3 regions of the Pseudarthrobacter sp. 05T312 genome follow, and region 2 is predicted to be linked to each of the others. Evidence: predicted binding sites of a transcription regulator. Region 2 holds the regulator's gene; each other region holds the start of a gene.
The links. The regulator LexA, encoded in region 2, represses DNA repair genes until DNA is damaged. The targets are predictions, from matches to a motif close to TCGAACANNTGTTCGA.
Positions count from the first base shown of each region.

Region 1: AC1DIP_RS08270 (DUF6504 family protein) is a predicted target of LexA. The motif match lies at 2,789-2,804, and genes of this name have one in related genera.
Region 3: AC1DIP_RS02885 (LexA family protein) is a predicted target of LexA. The motif match lies at 3,618-3,633, and genes of this name have one in related genera.

Region 1 covers NZ_JBFTLY010000004.1:129,860-135,271, reverse strand. Annotated here, with positions in the region: gene AC1DIP_RS08300 (lipoate--protein ligase family protein) at 1-343, shown strand, start outside; gene AC1DIP_RS08295 (mycoredoxin) at 372-629, opposite strand; gene AC1DIP_RS08290 (SOS response-associated peptidase) at 781-1,524, shown strand; gene AC1DIP_RS08285 (VOC family protein) at 1,550-1,972, opposite strand; gene AC1DIP_RS08280 (chorismate mutase) at 1,992-2,312, shown strand; gene AC1DIP_RS08275 (hypothetical protein) at 2,319-2,708, opposite strand; gene AC1DIP_RS08270 (DUF6504 family protein) at 2,840-3,190, shown strand; gene AC1DIP_RS08265 (DNA polymerase III subunit alpha) at 3,202-5,412, shown strand, end outside.
Region 2 covers NZ_JBFTLY010000023.1:37,488-42,899, forward strand. Annotated here, with positions in the region: gene AC1DIP_RS20745 (ATP-dependent DNA helicase) at 1-1,684, shown strand, start outside; gene lexA (transcriptional repressor LexA) at 1,733-2,467, opposite strand; gene AC1DIP_RS20755 (LysM peptidoglycan-binding domain-containing protein) at 2,821-3,171, shown strand; gene AC1DIP_RS20760 (histidinol-phosphate transaminase) at 3,291-4,409, shown strand; gene hisB (imidazoleglycerol-phosphate dehydratase HisB) at 4,471-5,097, shown strand; gene hisH (imidazole glycerol phosphate synthase subunit HisH) at 5,094-5,412, shown strand, end outside.
Region 3 covers NZ_JBFTLY010000001.1:566,117-571,528, forward strand. Annotated here, with positions in the region: gene AC1DIP_RS02875 (DEAD/DEAH box helicase) at 1-2,906, shown strand, start outside; gene AC1DIP_RS02880 (hypothetical protein) at 3,010-3,444, opposite strand; gene AC1DIP_RS02885 (LexA family protein) at 3,648-4,079, shown strand; gene AC1DIP_RS02890 (Y-family DNA polymerase) at 4,112-5,410, shown strand.

The DNA.
Region 1 (5,412 bases), on a different contig from region 2:
AGGGGAGATCCCCGGCGAGTACTGTCCCGGCGAGTTCAGCGTCCACGGAACCGATGCCACGGACAGTTCCCGCAGGGTGAAACTGGTGGGCACCGCCCAAAGGGTGGTCTCCGGTGCGTGGCTCTTCAGCTCGGTGATCGTGGTGGAGGACTCCGCCCCGATCCGCAAAGTGCTTACCGACAGTTACGCGGCGCTTGGCCTGGACTGGGATCCTGCCACCGCCGGCGCCGCCAATGACCTGGTGCCGGGTGTGGACGTGGCCGCAGTGGAACAGGCCCTCCTGAAAACGTATGCGGGCCATGCCACCCTGGAAACTGCTTCCTTCAGCAGCCTGGGGGCATGACCCGCAGCAAGGGGTCCGGGGCGGCCGGTCAGGCAGCCAGGCGGCTCTTGACCTCGGCGGCGGAGGGGTTGGTGGCCGCGGTGCCGTCAGGGAAGAGGACCGTGGGGACGGTGCGGTTGCCGCCGTTCAGCTGCTCCACGAGCTCGGCAGTGCCGTCCACCTCTTCGATGTTGATTTCGTTGTAGCCAATCCCCTGGGCGTCCAGCTGCTTCTTGAGCCGGTTGCAGTAGCCGCACCACGTGGTGGAAAACATGGTGATGGTGCCGGATTCGGGAGTGAAGTCCACAGGGATCTCCTAAACGTCGCTTGAAAGGTTTCCTTACTGTCAACCGTAGCGCGGCGGCCGGTATTCCCGGGTGTCGATAGGCTGCTGCGGTGCCCGGATGACAGTTTGTGGCGCGCGGTGGCAAGCTGGTGCCATGTGTGGACGCTACGTAATGGCACGAGCCGTGGGGGACCTCCTGGCCGAGTTCGACGCCGAACTCGAGGATGAGGTGAGCATCCCGCCGTCGTGGAATGTCGCACCCACCGACGCCGTCCCGATCGTGCTGGAGCGGCTGGTGGAGGACAGTGCCGCGCCCCGCCAGGTGCGCCAGCTGCACGTGGCGCGCTGGGGCCTGGTTCCGTCCTGGGCCAAGGATCCAGGCATCGGCTCCCGCATGATCAACGCCAGGAGTGAATCGGTGCTGGACAAGCCTGCCTTCCGCAAGGCTGTGCAGTCCCGACGCTGTGCCGTCCCGGCCGATGGCTACTACGAATGGAAGCAAGGCCCGGGGAAGGCGAAGCAGCCGTACTACGTCCATCCCGGTGGGGACCGCGGCCTGGCCTTCGCCGGCCTGTATGAGTGGTGGAAGGACCCGTCCGTTCCGGAGGGGGAGCCGGGCCGCTGGTTGCTGTCCACCTCGATCCTCACGGCGGACACCCCTCCGCCCGGGGCGGAATCCACCATCTTTGGGAAGTTGACCGAACTCCACGACAGGGTGCCGCTGCCCATGGATAAGTCCACCATGGAGGCCTGGCTGGACCCGCAGGCCGATGATGCCGCCGCGCTGGTTGACCTGGTGCGGTCAGGGGTCAAGGACGCCGCTGCGGACTGGCACGTGGAATCGGTGGGCAAGGAAGTGGGCAACGTCCGCAACAACGGTCCGGAACTCATCCGCCCGGTGGAAGCGCTATTCTAGCAGCCCTGCGCGGGGTGTACTGCCCTCAGACGGTGACCGTACCGGCGTCGTCCACTGCCCAGGTGGGGTTGTACGCCACTTCCCAGCGAAAACCGTCGGGATCGGCAAAGTACCCCGTGTAGCCGCCCCAGGCCTTGGTGACGGGCTCGGCAATAACTGCTGCCCCCGCGGCAGCGGCCTGTTCCATGACGCTGTCCACCTCTTCGGGGCTGCCAAGGTTGTGGCTCAAGGTAATGCAGGGAATCCCGTCAGGTCGGCCGGTAACGGCTTCGGCCTGCATCTGGCGGGCATCCCAGAGCGAAAGCACCAGGCCGTGGTTCACCTGGATGAACAGCACTTCCCCGGCAACTTCGCGGTGGACCGGCCAACCGAGGCCATCAACGTAGAAGGCACGGGACTCCTCGACACTGCGCACGCCGAGGGAAATAAAGTCGACTCTGGGCTCCATGCTTCGATAGTGTCAGATGATGGCGACAATTCAAGGAAACGACCGGGATGCCCGCGCCGACAGGGAACAGCTCGCTGCTGTCCGGGTGGCCGTTGACGAAGTCGATGACCAGATCGTCACCCTGATCGCCCGCCGCGAGCGGCTGATCAGGATCGCCGGCACGCTGAAGGGCGACGACGCGGAAGTGCGTGCCCCGGGCCGCGTGGAGCGGATCATCGAACACGTGCGGTCGGCTGCGGAGAAAAAGGACATCGACCCGGACATCGTTGAAGCAACCTACCGGGCCATGATCTCCGCATTCATTGAACTTGAACTGCGGATCCACAAAGAAAACAGCTGAGGAAGCCTAAAGAGCTTCCTCCACCGGCACCCCGTGCTGGAACTCCCGGCCGTCCGCTTCACTGAAGGCTGACAGGACGTGCCCCTTCCCGAGCCCGTTCAAGGCCGTCATGGGAAAGCTTCCGGTGATGCTGTTCTCCGAGTGGGACACTCCGGACAGGTCGAAATCCTCCTCGATTCCCTGGTCCCGGTTGAACGAGTAGCAGGCGATTGCCTCCCCGTTCATGAATTCAATGCACAGCCGGCGCTGCGCCGAATAGTCGGGCGAGGCCCCCATCAGCCCCACCACGTAGGCGCCCGATACCGGAATGGTGCCGTCGATATCGAACGTCGCAACCAGGGTGGAGTCCTGGGTCTTGATGCTGGCCTGCTTCAGGAGCGCGTCATCGGTACTCATGCCAACATCCTGCTCCCTGCCGCACGCCCCGTCCACCCCCGCCTATGTTTTGGTGCGAACCCGGCGTAGACTGATTTTATTCGAATACATGTTCGAATATAGTTGTGATGGGCCAGGTCCGGGAGGTGCGCATGGGCATGTTCAGCGAATCCGTTGACGTGGCGTGTGCTGCCACCGGTGAGCCGGAATCATTGGTGTGGGCCGGTGTGTCCTACACCGTCTGCGCAGAACCCGTCCGCTGGTACGAACGCCGGCAGTGGTGGGCTGAGGACAGCAGGGCTCCGCTGGGCAGCGGGCCCGGAGTAGTGGACCACGAAATCTGGCGGGTCCAGGTGCTGCCAGCCCGGGGGGCCTCCCGTTCCGCCGCCGCGCAGGACCAGCCCGGGGAAGAAGCCCTGACCCTTGACCTTTCCCGCCATCTCCGCAGCAACCGTTGGCGGCTGGTGCGCATCCATGACGCCCTTCACCCCAGAACTGCCTGACCCGGAACAGCATGAGCTTTACCCACCTGCACGTTTCCACAGCCTTCAGCGCCCATTACGGAGTTTCCTGGCCGGAGGAACTGGCCATGGCTGCCGCCGCCGATGGCGCCACAGCCCTCGCCTGCACCGACCGGGACGGCCTGTACGGCACCATCAAGCACCTCAAAGCCTGCATGGCGGCGGGCATCGACCCCATTGTGGGGGTGGACCTTGCGGTATTTGACGACGACGGCGATCACCGCACCCAGGTAGCCGGCAGGGTGGTGGTGCTGGCCAGGGGGCAGAACAACGGTGCCGGCTACCGCGCCTTGTGCCGGCTTGTTTCCGATGCGCACGCGAGGACCTCCGGGAAAGCCGGGGGAGTGGTGCCGGCAGCGGTTACCCGGGCCGAGCTGGCCTCCCGCACCCTTGACCCCAAGACCCTCAAGCCGGTGCTGACGGTACTGCTCGGCCCGGACTCGGACGTGGGCCGGGCCATGGGCGGGCGGCGCTACCTGCGTCCCAGGACCCTGTTCAAGCAATGGCTTGACGCAATGCCCGCCGGAACGGTGGTGGCGGAAACCGTCTCCCAACTCAGCGCGCCAGGCAGCCCATTCAGCACGGCGCACGCTGTGCGCATGCTGCGGCTCGCGGAGGAACACCACGTTCCTGCAGTCCTCACCAACGCCGTCCGGTATTGCGCAGCGGACGGCGCACCAACCGCAGATGTCCTGGACTCTGCACGGACCTTGAAGTCCCTGCCTGAACTGGCAGGGGAACCACTGCTGCAACCCACTGGCCAGGGGTGGTTGAAATCAGCGGATCAAATGCTGGGCCTTGGCAAGGAAATCATCTCCGCCGCCGGTTATGGTGCCGCAGACCTCAAGCAATTGATGGCGCAGACCGAGGCGCTCGCCGACCTCTGCAGGATCGACCCCGCCACTGACATGGGATGGAAACAGCCCGTGGTGCCGGAAGCTGCCGTCATCGGTATCAGCCAGGATCCCCATACAGAACTCCTCCAGCGCTGCCATGCGGGAATCGGCAGGCGGTTCCCTGGCATCGGAGGTACGGCGGAACGGGACATGCTGGCCCGTTTGGACCATGAACTGGGGATCATCAACAACCTGGGCTTTTCCTCCTACTTCCTCACTGTTGCCGAGGTCTCCAGGATGATCCAGGACATGGGGGTCAGGGCGGCAGCCAGGGGATCGGGAGCATCCAGCCTGGTCAACTACTTGATTGACGTCAGCCACGTGAACCCCCTCCAGCATGACCTGATCTTTGAACGCTTCCTCTCCAACGACCGTGCCACGCTCCCGGACATCGACATTGACGTCGAAAGCGCCGAACGCCACAACGTCTACCGCCGGATCTTCGAGCGTTTCGGCTCCGAGCGCGTAACCCTGATGAGCATGCAGAACGGATACCGGGCCCGTGGTGCAGTCCGCGACGCCGGGCTGGCGCTGGGCATGGATGATGGCGAGGTGGGGGAGATCGCCAAGCAGCTGTGGCGGTTTTCCGCACGGAAATTCCGTGAAGCCCTCCAGGAAAAACCCGAACTGCGGGAATTTGCCGGAAGGGTGGAGCAGTCCGACGCGCAGGGAAACCAGCAACTTGACCTGCTGGTAGACCTGACCGAACGACTCGACCGGTTGCCGCGCCACATATCCATGCACCCATGCGGGGTGATCCTGGGCGATGCCACGCTCCTGGACCGCACACCGGTCCAGCCAAGCGGACTTGGCCTGCCCATGAGCCAGTTCGACAAACACGACATGGACCCCATGGGCATGCTCAAACTCGATGTCCTGGGTGTCCGCATGCAAAGCGCCATGGCTTTTGCCGTCCGGGAAATCATCAGGATCCACCCCTCAAAGGAAGAAGTGGTGGAGGCCGGGACCCACCCCGCAGGACCTGTTGGTTCGGGGCCGGATTACATTGCCGCCAACGGCAGGATCGACCTGAATGCCGTCCCCCTCGACGACGAAGCCACCTATGAGCTGATCAGGAGCACGCATACCCTTGGCTGCTTCCAGATCGAATCCCCCGGACAGCGCGAATTGATCGGCAAGATGGCGCCACGGGAGTTCAACGACCTCATCATCGATATTTCCCTGTTCCGCCCGGGGCCCATGAAATCGGACATGGTACGGCCTTTCCTGGAACACCGGCACGGGTTCGCCCCCGAGGTCTACCCGCACCCTGACCTCAAACCAGTGCTGCAGGAAACCCACGGGGTC
Region 2 (5,412 bases):
CAACTACGTTTGCCGCCACAAGCTTGAAGGCGGGTTCCCGTCAGAGGAGCCCTCGGAAGGTCAGCTCTTCTCCCTGGGAGAGGACACCAGCGTTCCACATTTCGCTGCTTCCGTGGGCGGACCATCGTCGCAGCTTGGCAAGGAAGTGGTGCGGCTCCGCGAATGGGCTGAAAAGACAGCCACCGGCGACAGGGACGAGCTCCTGCCGGGTGTGACCGACCGTGCCTGGCGCCAGGTTTCCGTGACGTCGATGGAATGCCTGGGGGCACAGAAATGCCCAATGGCCGCCGAATGCTTCAGCGAACTCGCCCGCCAGGACGCAGCCGACGCCGATGTGGTGGTGACCAACCACGCCATGCTGGCCGTCAGCGCGTTCGAGGGACTCGCGGTCCTGCCCGAATACGACGTCGTGGTGGTGGACGAAGCGCACGAACTGCAGGACCGGGTCACTGGCGCCGTGTCCGGACAGTTGTCCGTGGCTATGGTCCACGCTGCCGCTTCGGGTGCCCGGAAACATACCGCCATCACCGTTGATGCCCTGAACGCCGCAGCTGCAAACCTGGAGCTGGCTCTTGCCGGCGCGCCGAACGGTCTGCTTCCCAACGGGCTGAACGATGAACAGCTCGACTGCGTGGACCAATTGCGTGAAGCGTGCCGGGCCGCGTTGTCCGATTCCAAAGGAGACAGCAACACCACAGCCGACGGCGGGCGGCAGCTGGCGCGTTCCCGGCTGATGCTCATCCTGGAACTCTGCGAAAGGCTCATTGCTGCACGCGAGAACCGCGAAGTGGTGTGGTTTTCCCGCGCCAGCACCTTCGACCCCGGCCAGGGATACTCACCGCCCGATGACAGTGCACCGGTGCTGATCAACATAGCCCCACTATCCGTCGCCGGGAGGCTGCGGGAGGGGCTTTTTGCGGACCATACCGTCGTGCTGACCTCTGCCACCCTGGCCATTGGCTCCGCCTTTGAACCGGCGGCCGGGGGACTGGGCCTGGTAGGCGACGGAGCCCCCAGCTGGACGGGCGTGGATGTTGGCTCGCCCTTCGACTATCCCAAACAGGGCATCCTCTACGTCGCCGGCCACCTGCCCAAGCCCGGCCGCGGCGTGTCACCGGAAGCGCTGTCAGAACTCGAAGCACTCATCAAGGCATCCGGTGGGGGCGCCCTGTGCCTGTTCTCCTCGCGTCGGGCCGCCGAAGAGGCCGCCGATGCCCTCCGGCCCAAGCTCAATATGACTGTTCTCTGCCAGGGCGAGTCGACCATGACCGCCCTGGTGAAGCAATTCGCCGACGAACCGGACACCTGCCTCTTCGGAACCATGTCCCTGTGGCAGGGCGTCGACGTTCCCGGAGGATCCTGCCGGCTGGTGGTGATAGACCGCATCCCCTTCCCGCGGCCGGACGATCCCCTCATGACGGCGCGTTCGCGTGCCGTGGCGCAGGCAGGGGGAAACGGCTTCATGTCCGTTTCCGCCACCCACGCGGCCATCCGGCTTGCGCAGGGCGCCGGCCGCCTGATCAGGTCTACCGGGGACAAAGGGGTGGTGGCTGTCCTGGACTCACGGCTGGCCACCGAACGCTATGCGGGATTCCTGCGCGGGGCGCTGCCCCCGTTCTGGGCCACCACCGATCGCGCCAAGGCGCTGGCTGCGCTCACCCGGCTTGGTGCAGACGCTTCCTGAGAAACCGCCGGACAACGCCTGCGCGGATGCCGCGCAGGCGTGCGCAGGCTAGAGCGAACGCAGGACTGAGACGACCTTGCCCATGATGGTGGCGTGGTCGCCCAGGATTGGTTCGTACTGCGTGTTCTGGGGGAGCAGCCAGGTGTGTCCGTCGCGCTGGCGGAACGTCTTCACGGTCGCCTCGTCGTCCAGCAGGGCAGCAACAATGTCCCCGTTGGCAGCGTCAGCCTGCCGCCGCACCACCACCCAGTCGCCGTCGCAAATGGCGGCGTCCACCATGGAGTCACCGGCCACCCTCAGCATGAAAAGTTCGCCCTGGCCCACCAGCTGGCGGGGCAGCGGCATGACGTCTTCCACGAGCTGTTCGGCGAGGATGGGGCCGCCGGCGGCAATCCGGCCCACCAGCGGAACCATGGCCGTATCCAGCGCGGTGGGCAGTTCGGTGACCGTGGCGCCGCCGCCCGCAGCCTGCGGCGCAGGAGACGCGCCGGCGCCTTTGCCCCCGCCGTCGAGCGTGAGCGGCATCAGCACTTCCATGGCGCGCGGCCGCTTGGGGTCGCGGCGCAGGTAACCCAGCTTCTCCAACTGTGAGAGCTGGTGGGTCACGCTGGACAGGCTCGCAAGGCCGACGGTATCGCCGATCTCGCGCATGGAGGGCGGATAACCGTTCTCGTTGACCGAGCGCTGGATGGTTTCGAGGATCTTTTTCTGCCGTGGGGTCAGGCCCTTGGCTGTCCTCTTGGATTGCGGGGCGGTCCTGCCCCCGGCGGCTGCTGCTGCCATATTCGCCAATGCCTTTCGCTTGCCGCCGGATCTTCCGTGTGCCGCTGTTCCACAGTGCCGCCGGAAGGACTCCCACTGTCATTGTCAGACCCTGCTGTTCAACTTCAGTGGTGGATGTTCTGTGGTTTCAAAACTAGGCCAGCCACATTGCTTTTTCAAACATTTGTTCTAGCGAGTCTCGACAATGTTCGTTGATAGGTGCTAAAACTTAACAAGCAAAGTTCGAACATGTGTTCTAACCAGCAGGTGCCCCATTCGAATACGCGGCCGGGAGAAGTCCGGCGCGATATGAACGGCAAGGCAGCAGCGGGCGGACACCCGGGCAGCACGGCAAGTCCAGGAGGGCTTAGTTCATGTCAGCTTTATCTCTTCACCAGGTTTCACCTTCGTCCGCACCCCTGCGGCTGACCCGCCGGGGGAGGATCGTCCTGATCGGAGTTCCGCTCGTGCTCCTGGCTGTACTCCTGCTGTCGCTTTCAGGCCTCTTCCACTCCCCGGCCAAGGCCTCGGACTCGGCCGCCGACCTTGCCGTGACGCCCACCGTCACGGTGACCGTGCAGTCCGGCCAGTCGCTGTGGGCCATTGCGGGCGCCGTCGCTCCGGACCGGGACGCCCGCGACGTCGTGGCGGACATCGTCCAGCTCAACAACCTTGACGCCGGCACCGTCCTTCCAGGCCAGCAGCTGTTCGTTCCCACGCACTGAGTAGCTGCCACGGCGATCCGTGTGGTGCGCTGCAGGCACCGCCTCGCTCCTGGCCGTGCCCGGAGCGAACAGGAACCGTCACATTTTCCGGCGGTTGCCGCGGCAACTAAACTGTTCAGGTGAACCAGCAGCTAGAACGTCTGAACCGGCTTCCCCTCCGCAGCAACCTTCGCGGACTGACTCCCTATGGGGCTCCCCAGTTGGACGTCCCCATCCTGCTGAACGTCAACGAAAACACCCATGGTGTTCCTGCCGATGTGCGGGCCGCCATCAGCGCCGCCGTTACCGAAGCCGCCGCGGGCCTCAACCGCTACCCGGACCGCGAGTTCACAGCGCTCCGGAAGGCCCTGGCGGAATACCTCGGGCATGGGCTCGACGAAACCAACCTTTGGGCAGCCAACGGTTCCAACGAGGTCCTGCAACAGATCCTCCAGGCCTTCGGCGGTCCAGGGCGCACGGCCCTTGGCTTCCCGCCCACGTACTCCATGTACCCACTGCTGGCCAGTGGAACGGACACGCAGTACATCACCGGGGAACGCTCGGAAGGCTACGATCTCAGCGCTGAGTCCGCAGCCCGCCAGGTCAAGGAACTGCAGCCGAACATCGTGTTCCTCTGCTCGCCCAACAACCCCACCGGGACCGGGCTTGGGCTGGACGTCGTGGAGGCCGTCTACGAGGCCGGTGCGGACAGCCAGGCCATCGTCATAGTCGATGAGGCGTACCACGAGTTCGCGCACGACGGAACGCCCAGCGCGCTGACGCTCCTGCCCGGCCGTGAGCGGCTGATCGTGTCCCGCACCATGAGCAAGGCGTTCGCCCTGGCGGGGGCCCGGCTCGGCTACATGGCTGCTGCACCCGAGGTCACCGACGCCCTGCGCCTGGTCCGCCTGCCGTACCACCTGTCCGCCATCACCCAGGCCACCGCCCTGGCCGCACTCGAACACCGCGAAGCGCTCATGGCCGACGTCGAGGACATCAAGAAGCAGCGGGACCGCATCGTGGCCGAACTGACCAGGATGGGCCTCAAGCCCGCCGCGTCGGACTCCAACTACGTGTTCTTTGGCGGCCTGGAAAATCCGCACCAGGTCTGGCAGGAACTGCTGGACGCGGGCGTGCTCATCCGGGACGTGGGCATCCCGGGCCACCTCCGGGTCACCGCAGGCACTGAGGCGGAAACCACAGCCTTCCTCACGTCCCTGGAACGCATCCTTGCCGGCCACGCCGCGCTTCACGCCTAGACTTGATACTGCGGCGCTGGTCGCCTTGAACCACTCCTTCTCCCACTAAGGATCCTTCACCATGAGTCCAACCGGATCGAATACGGCTGCTGCCCGGACCGCCCGCATGGAGCGTGCCACCAGCGAGTCCTCCGTACTCGTGGAGATCAACCTCGACGGAACCGGCGTATCGGACATCGATACCTCGGTGCCGTTCTACGACCACATGCTGACCGCCCTGTGCAAGCACTCGCTGATCGACATGACGGTCAAGGCCACCGGCGACACCCACATCGACGTCCACCACACCGTGGAGGACGTCGCCATCACTTTCGGCGAGGTCCTCCGGACTGCCCTGGGCAACAAGGCAGGCATCCGCCGGTTCGGCGAAGCCACCGTGCCGCTGGATGAGGCCCTTGCCAATGCGGTGGTGGACGTGTCCGGCCGCCCGTATCTGGTGCACGGGGGTGAGCCGGCGGGCCAGGAATACCACCTGATCGGCGGCCACTTCACAGGGTCCCTGACCCGCCACGTGTTCGAGGCCATCACCCTGCACGCCGGCATCTGCCTGCACATGAACGTGATTGCCGGCCGGGACCCGCACCACATCGTCGAGGCACAGTTCAAGGCCTTTGCCCGCGCCCTCCGCGCCGCCGTCGAACCGGATCCCCGGGTTGAGGGCATCCCGTCCACCAAGGGTGCGCTGTGAGCGGGCAGGTCCTGAAGGACGGGGCAATCATCGACCCGTCGGCGTCGCGCAGGCTGCCGTCGCCGGAGGGCAAGCCCACGGTCACGGTGCTGGACTACGGGTCCGGGAACGTCCGCTCGGCCGTGCGCGCGCTGGAACGTGCCGGCGCGGAAGTGGTCCTGAGCGCCAAGCCGGAAGACGTGCTGAACGCGGACGGCCTGGTGGTGCCGGGCGTCGGCGCGTTCGAGACCGTGATGCGCGAGCTCAAGGCCGTGGACGGCATCCGGCTCATCGGCCGGCGCGTGGCAGGCGGCCGCCCGGTCCTTGGGATCTGCG
Region 3 (5,412 bases), on a different contig from region 2:
ACCGGAACATCAACAACAAGATCGACGTCATCACGGTGGCAGACCCGTTCGGGGGCGGACCTGTTGGACCCGGTGATGCCGACAACAACGGAACCGGCACACAAGCTCTGTTCCACATGGCCGCCGCGGACCAGTGGCGAAACGCCATCTTCGCCCGCATGGTCCGGAAAGTCGGTGACCGCCGCTACTGGGAATCCTGGGCCAAGGACGTCAAGGAGATCGCTGACCGGCACGTGCTCCGGATCAAATCCATATTGGACGGTGAGGACCAGCGGCCGCGGGAGGAATTCAGTGTCTTCCTGCAGGGTCTGCGCGGGAACCTGAATGACTCCATCTCCGAGTCGGACGCCATCGACATGCTCTCCCAGCACCTGATTACCAAGCCGGTGTTCGAGGCCCTCTTTGAGGGCTATTCTTTCGCGGCCAACAACCCGGTTTCCCAGGTTATGGACTCCATGGTCGACATCCTTGAGAAGTACAACTTGGACTCAGAGGTCGCGAGCCTGGAATCGTTCTACCGGTCCGTCCGGGTCCGAGCCGAAGGCATTACCAATGCTGAAGGTAAGCAGAAGATCGTCACCGAGCTCTATGAGAAGTTCTTCAAACTTGCCTTCCCCCGCACCGCGGAATCCCTGGGTATCGTTTACACCCCGGTGGAGGTGGTGGACTTCATCATCCGCGCGGTCGATGACATCCTAGGAGAGCATTTCGGTGCCTCCATCAGCGATGAGGGTGTCCACGTCCTGGACCCTTTCACCGGCACTGGAACCTTCATCGTCCGGCTACTACAGTCCGGCAGGATCAAGCCAGCGGACCTTCTGCGCAAGTACACCTCGGAGCTGCACGCCAACGAACTGCTGCTCATGGCGTACTACATCGCCGCGATCAACATCGAAGCCACCCTTCACGGCCTCATGGAGCAACAGGCGACCGAACAAGGTAAAGAGCCAGATGAGGTGCCATATCTGCCATTCGACGGAATCGTCCTGACTGACACCTTTCAGATGACCGAAGCCGGCGACACCCTAGACGACTTCGTCTTCACGACCAACAACTCGCGTGTTGTGGCCCAGAACGCCCTCGACATTCGTGTCATTATCGGAAACCCGCCTTACTCCGTGGGCCAGTCCAGCGGCAACGACAATAACGCAAACCTCAAATATCCCACCCTGGACGAGTCGATCCGAAACACCTACGCGGAGCGCTCTACGGCAACGAACAAGAACTCTCTTTACGACTCCTATATTCGGGCAATTCGATGGGGTTCCAACCGCATCCTCAACTCCGCAGACGGCGGAGTCCTGTGCTTCATTACAAACGGGGGCTATATCGACGGGAACACCGCCGACGGGCTGCGAAAAACGCTCAGTTCAGAGTTTCACTGCATCTATGTCTACAACCTCCGTGGTAACGCAGGGCTTTCAGGCGAGCAACGCCGGAAAGAGAAGGACAACGTTTTCGGTGTGGGGAGCAAAACCACCGCCGCCATTCTCCTGTTGGTGAAGAAGCCTGGCGCCGTAAACACCTGCAATCTGCGCTACAGAGATATTGGGGACTACCTGAGCCGCTCTGAAAAGCTTTCAATCGTGGAAGCGGCCAGCATGGACAGCATCCCCTGGGAAGTTCTAACGCCTGCGTCTAACGGAGACTGGATAAACCAGCGGAGCGCGAACTTTGAAACCTTCCCGCCTATTAGTGCCAAACATGAAGGTGGCCAAGGCATCTTCGCCTTGCACACGGGTGGACTCAAAACTAACCGTGATGCTTGGGTCTACAACGCGTCGGAGGAGAAGCTTCGCAGAAATGTGGAGTCAATGGTCGCCTTCTACAACTCCGAGGTTGAGCGCTACGCCAAGGACGGTGCAGGTCAGCCCGTGGATAGCTTTATCAATACGGATCCAACGAAGCTGAGCTGGAACCGGGCAGACAAGTCTCAACTCCAGCGAGGCATCACCTACTCGGCCAAACTCGACGGATACCGAGATGCCTCCTATCGACCTTTCAACCGGCAGCGCGTACATTTCTCTCGTCAACTCAATGACATGGTGTACCAGTTGCAGTCGGTTTACCCCATGCCCACGACGGAAAACTTTGGTCTCTACGTCGTTTCGGGCACGCCTCGGACCCCATTCTCCTTGATGGCAGTGGACGCCCTACCCGATGTCGGTTATTTCATGGACGCAGGGCAGTTCTTTCCTCGATACATCTATTCCCCAGCGGTTGCCGGAACCTTATTTGATACCGGTGACGGTCAGATGCAGCGGACCGACAACATCACGGACAGCGCCCTCGCTGCCTATCGCGCCGCCTACGGCGAGAGCGTCACAAAGGATGACATCTTCCACTACGTTTACGGGCTCCTGCACTCCGTGGAGTACCGAACAACATTCGCCGCGGACCTGAAGAAGACGCTGCCGCGCATCCCGCAGGTTCCTGGCCCAGAGCGGTTCCGCGCCTTCGTGAACGCCGGTCAGGCCCTGTCTGATCTTCACATCGGCTACGAATCGCTGGAACCTTACCCTATAGAGGAGGCCACGACCGCCCTTGCCGTTAGCCAGGACGACTTCGCCAAATACGCCGTCACGAAGATCAGGTACGCAGGGAAGGCCGGATCTTGGGACAAAACCCGGATCATCTACAACTCGCGCATAACCTTGGAAGGCATCCCTGAAGAGGTCCACCGCTACAAGCTCGGTTCGAGGTCGGCCCTGGACTGGATCCTGGAGCGTTACCAGGTCAAGACGGACAAGGCATCCGGCATCGTCAACGACCCGAATGACTGGTCTCGGGAGCACAAGGAGCCGCGCTACATCATCGACCTTATTGGCAGGATTGTCAGGCTCAGTCTTGAAACCAACCGGATCGTGGACGAACTTCCCGGGCTGGGACTGACGGCTGAGGGGTAGGGATTAGCCTGCTCTGAGCTATCCCTCGAACCTCGCTGCGCTGTAAGAAGCAACCGCGAGGAGCACTAAGGTGAACCCGGCTGACACTTGATCCCTGGTCTGGCTACGGTCCGCTCGTTAGCTGCGCCTTCTTCAACGCAATTTCGCGTTCGTCCTTGCCGAGGGCGCCGGCGAAGGGGCTCATTTGCCGGAGGTCGCTGCCAAGCTCATCACCTCGCAGCATCTCAAGCTCCGCCGCATCCACCGGCAGGTCCAGAATCTCCTCCCACCGGTCCACCCCGCCTTCAGCCATTGGGGCTCTGGGCGTTTCGCGCATGCGCCGGATGTTCGCTCTGGCCAGGTCGCGCAGCTCCGGGTGATCGCGGAGCTTGGCAGCGAGAAGGACGTGCAGCTCGTACGGGAAGCGCTCTTCACGCCCCAATCCGCGCGGGCGCCGGGCGACGGCGGCATCCAGGGCAGCCTGAACCACGCAGATGCTGCAGTCGAGTTCTTGAGCGATGGCCTCAACGGACAGGCCGACGGCCCTTAGTGACAGCACAGCCTCCGGTCGGCCCGTCTGCTGTCTCTCCCTCCGCCGGTGCTTGCTTCGCCTGACGCACCAGGCGAGCCGTGAGCTCATCGTCCATTCCGCGAATGCTACCCCTCGCCAGTGCAACCCCTGCATTGCGTTCGGGCAGGCTCTTTTGTCCGGGGTCACGCGTACACTTGTTGTCGAAAGTATGTTCGAATAAAAGGTGTGTTGTGCGTGTAATTGTTGGCCCCTGCGTGGTAGATGCGGGGATGTCTAAGCTGCTGGTCCTGGCCTCGCCGGTGCCGGTCGCGGCCGGTTACCCATCACCTGCCCAGGACTACTTCGAGGGCCGGATCGACCTGAACGAACACTTGATCAAGGACGTCACGAGCACCTATATCGTGCGTGTGTCCGGATCATCGATGGGGGGTGCGGGGATCATCGATGGGGACGAACTAATCGTGAACCGGTCGCTCGAACCGCACGACGGGTGCGTGGTCGTGGCGGTCCTGGACGGGGAGCTGACCATCAAAAGGCTGCGGATCACGGCCAGCGGCGTCGTGCTGCAGGCCGAGAACCCCGCCTACCCTGACATCCCCGTGCCGTCCCTTTCCGACCTGACGATCTGGGGCGTTGCCACCAGGTGTCTTCACCATGTGTAGCGCGCGCTTTCGCATCAGATGCGGACCGGGTCATGTCTAAGCCGGCTGTGATGCGGCGGATGCCGCAGATTGCCCACGTGGACGTCAACTGCTTCTATGCCTCCGCGGAGCGGGCGTTCGCCCCCTCTCTGGAGGGCAAACCGGTGATCGTGCTGTCCAACAATGACGGCTGCGCCGTCACGCGGTCGCCGGAGGCCAAGAAGCTTGGCATCGCGATGGGCGATCCGTGGTTCAAGCTCGCCCCCAGGGCCAAGGAGTGGGGGCTCGTGGCCCTGTCCAGCAACTACGAGCTCTACGGTGACATCAGCGCCAGGGTGATGGAACTGCTGGGCCGGTACTCGGCGTGGCTCGAGGTGTACAGCATCGACGAGGCGTTCCTGGGCGTCAAAGGTGAACCCGAGCAGCTGCTCGACCTCGGCAGGTCCATGAAGGCCGCGGTGCGGCGGCACGTAGGCGTGCCCGTCTGCGTCGGGATCGCGCCCACGAAGACCCTGGCGAAGCTCTGCAACAAGTGGGCCAAGAACAACCCGGCATTCGGGGGAGTGTGCCACTGGGAGTCCGTCCCGGCGCCGGTACGGGAAACACTGCTGGAGCGGCTCTCCGTAGAGGAGGTCTGGGGCATCGCGGGCCGGCTGACGAGGCGACTGAACGGCATGGGGATCTTCACGATCCTCGATCTTGTCCGCGCCGACCCGGTCGTGATCCGCGACCGTTTCTCGATCGTCATGATGCGCACCGTCCTGGAGCTGCAGGGCACCCCGTGCATCCCGATGGAGGAGGAGCGGATCGGGCGCGATCAGCTGATCTTCTCCCGCTCCTTCGCCAAGCCCATCACCACCGCTGCCGGCATCCGACAGGTGATGAGCGTTTACGGGCAGCAGGCCTCGGCGCGGCTGGCGAAGCACGGGCTGCAGGCCAAGGTCCTCACCGCGTTCGCCGGCACCTCGCACTTCAACCCGAAAGACACGTCCTACCCCTCGGTATGCGTCCCGCTGCCGATGCCCACCGCCGACCCTGTGCTCCTGACCAAGGCTGCCCACGCGCTCCTGCCGCGGATCGTCGAAGGCATCCGCTACGCCAGGGCCGGCATCATGGTCACCGACCTGCGCCCAACCGGCAACCAGGCGCCGCTGTCCCTCTTCGAGAACCCGCACGAGGAGCGGCACATCGGCTCCCTCCTCGAGGACGTCGCCCGCAGGTACGGCCGTGGCTCGATCGGCCTGGGCCACGGTGGCATCAGGGGAGGGCCCGACTGGACCATGAAACGCGACATGCTCTCACCCCGCTACACCACCCACTGGGACGAGCTCCCTCTCGTCAAAGCCGCCTAACC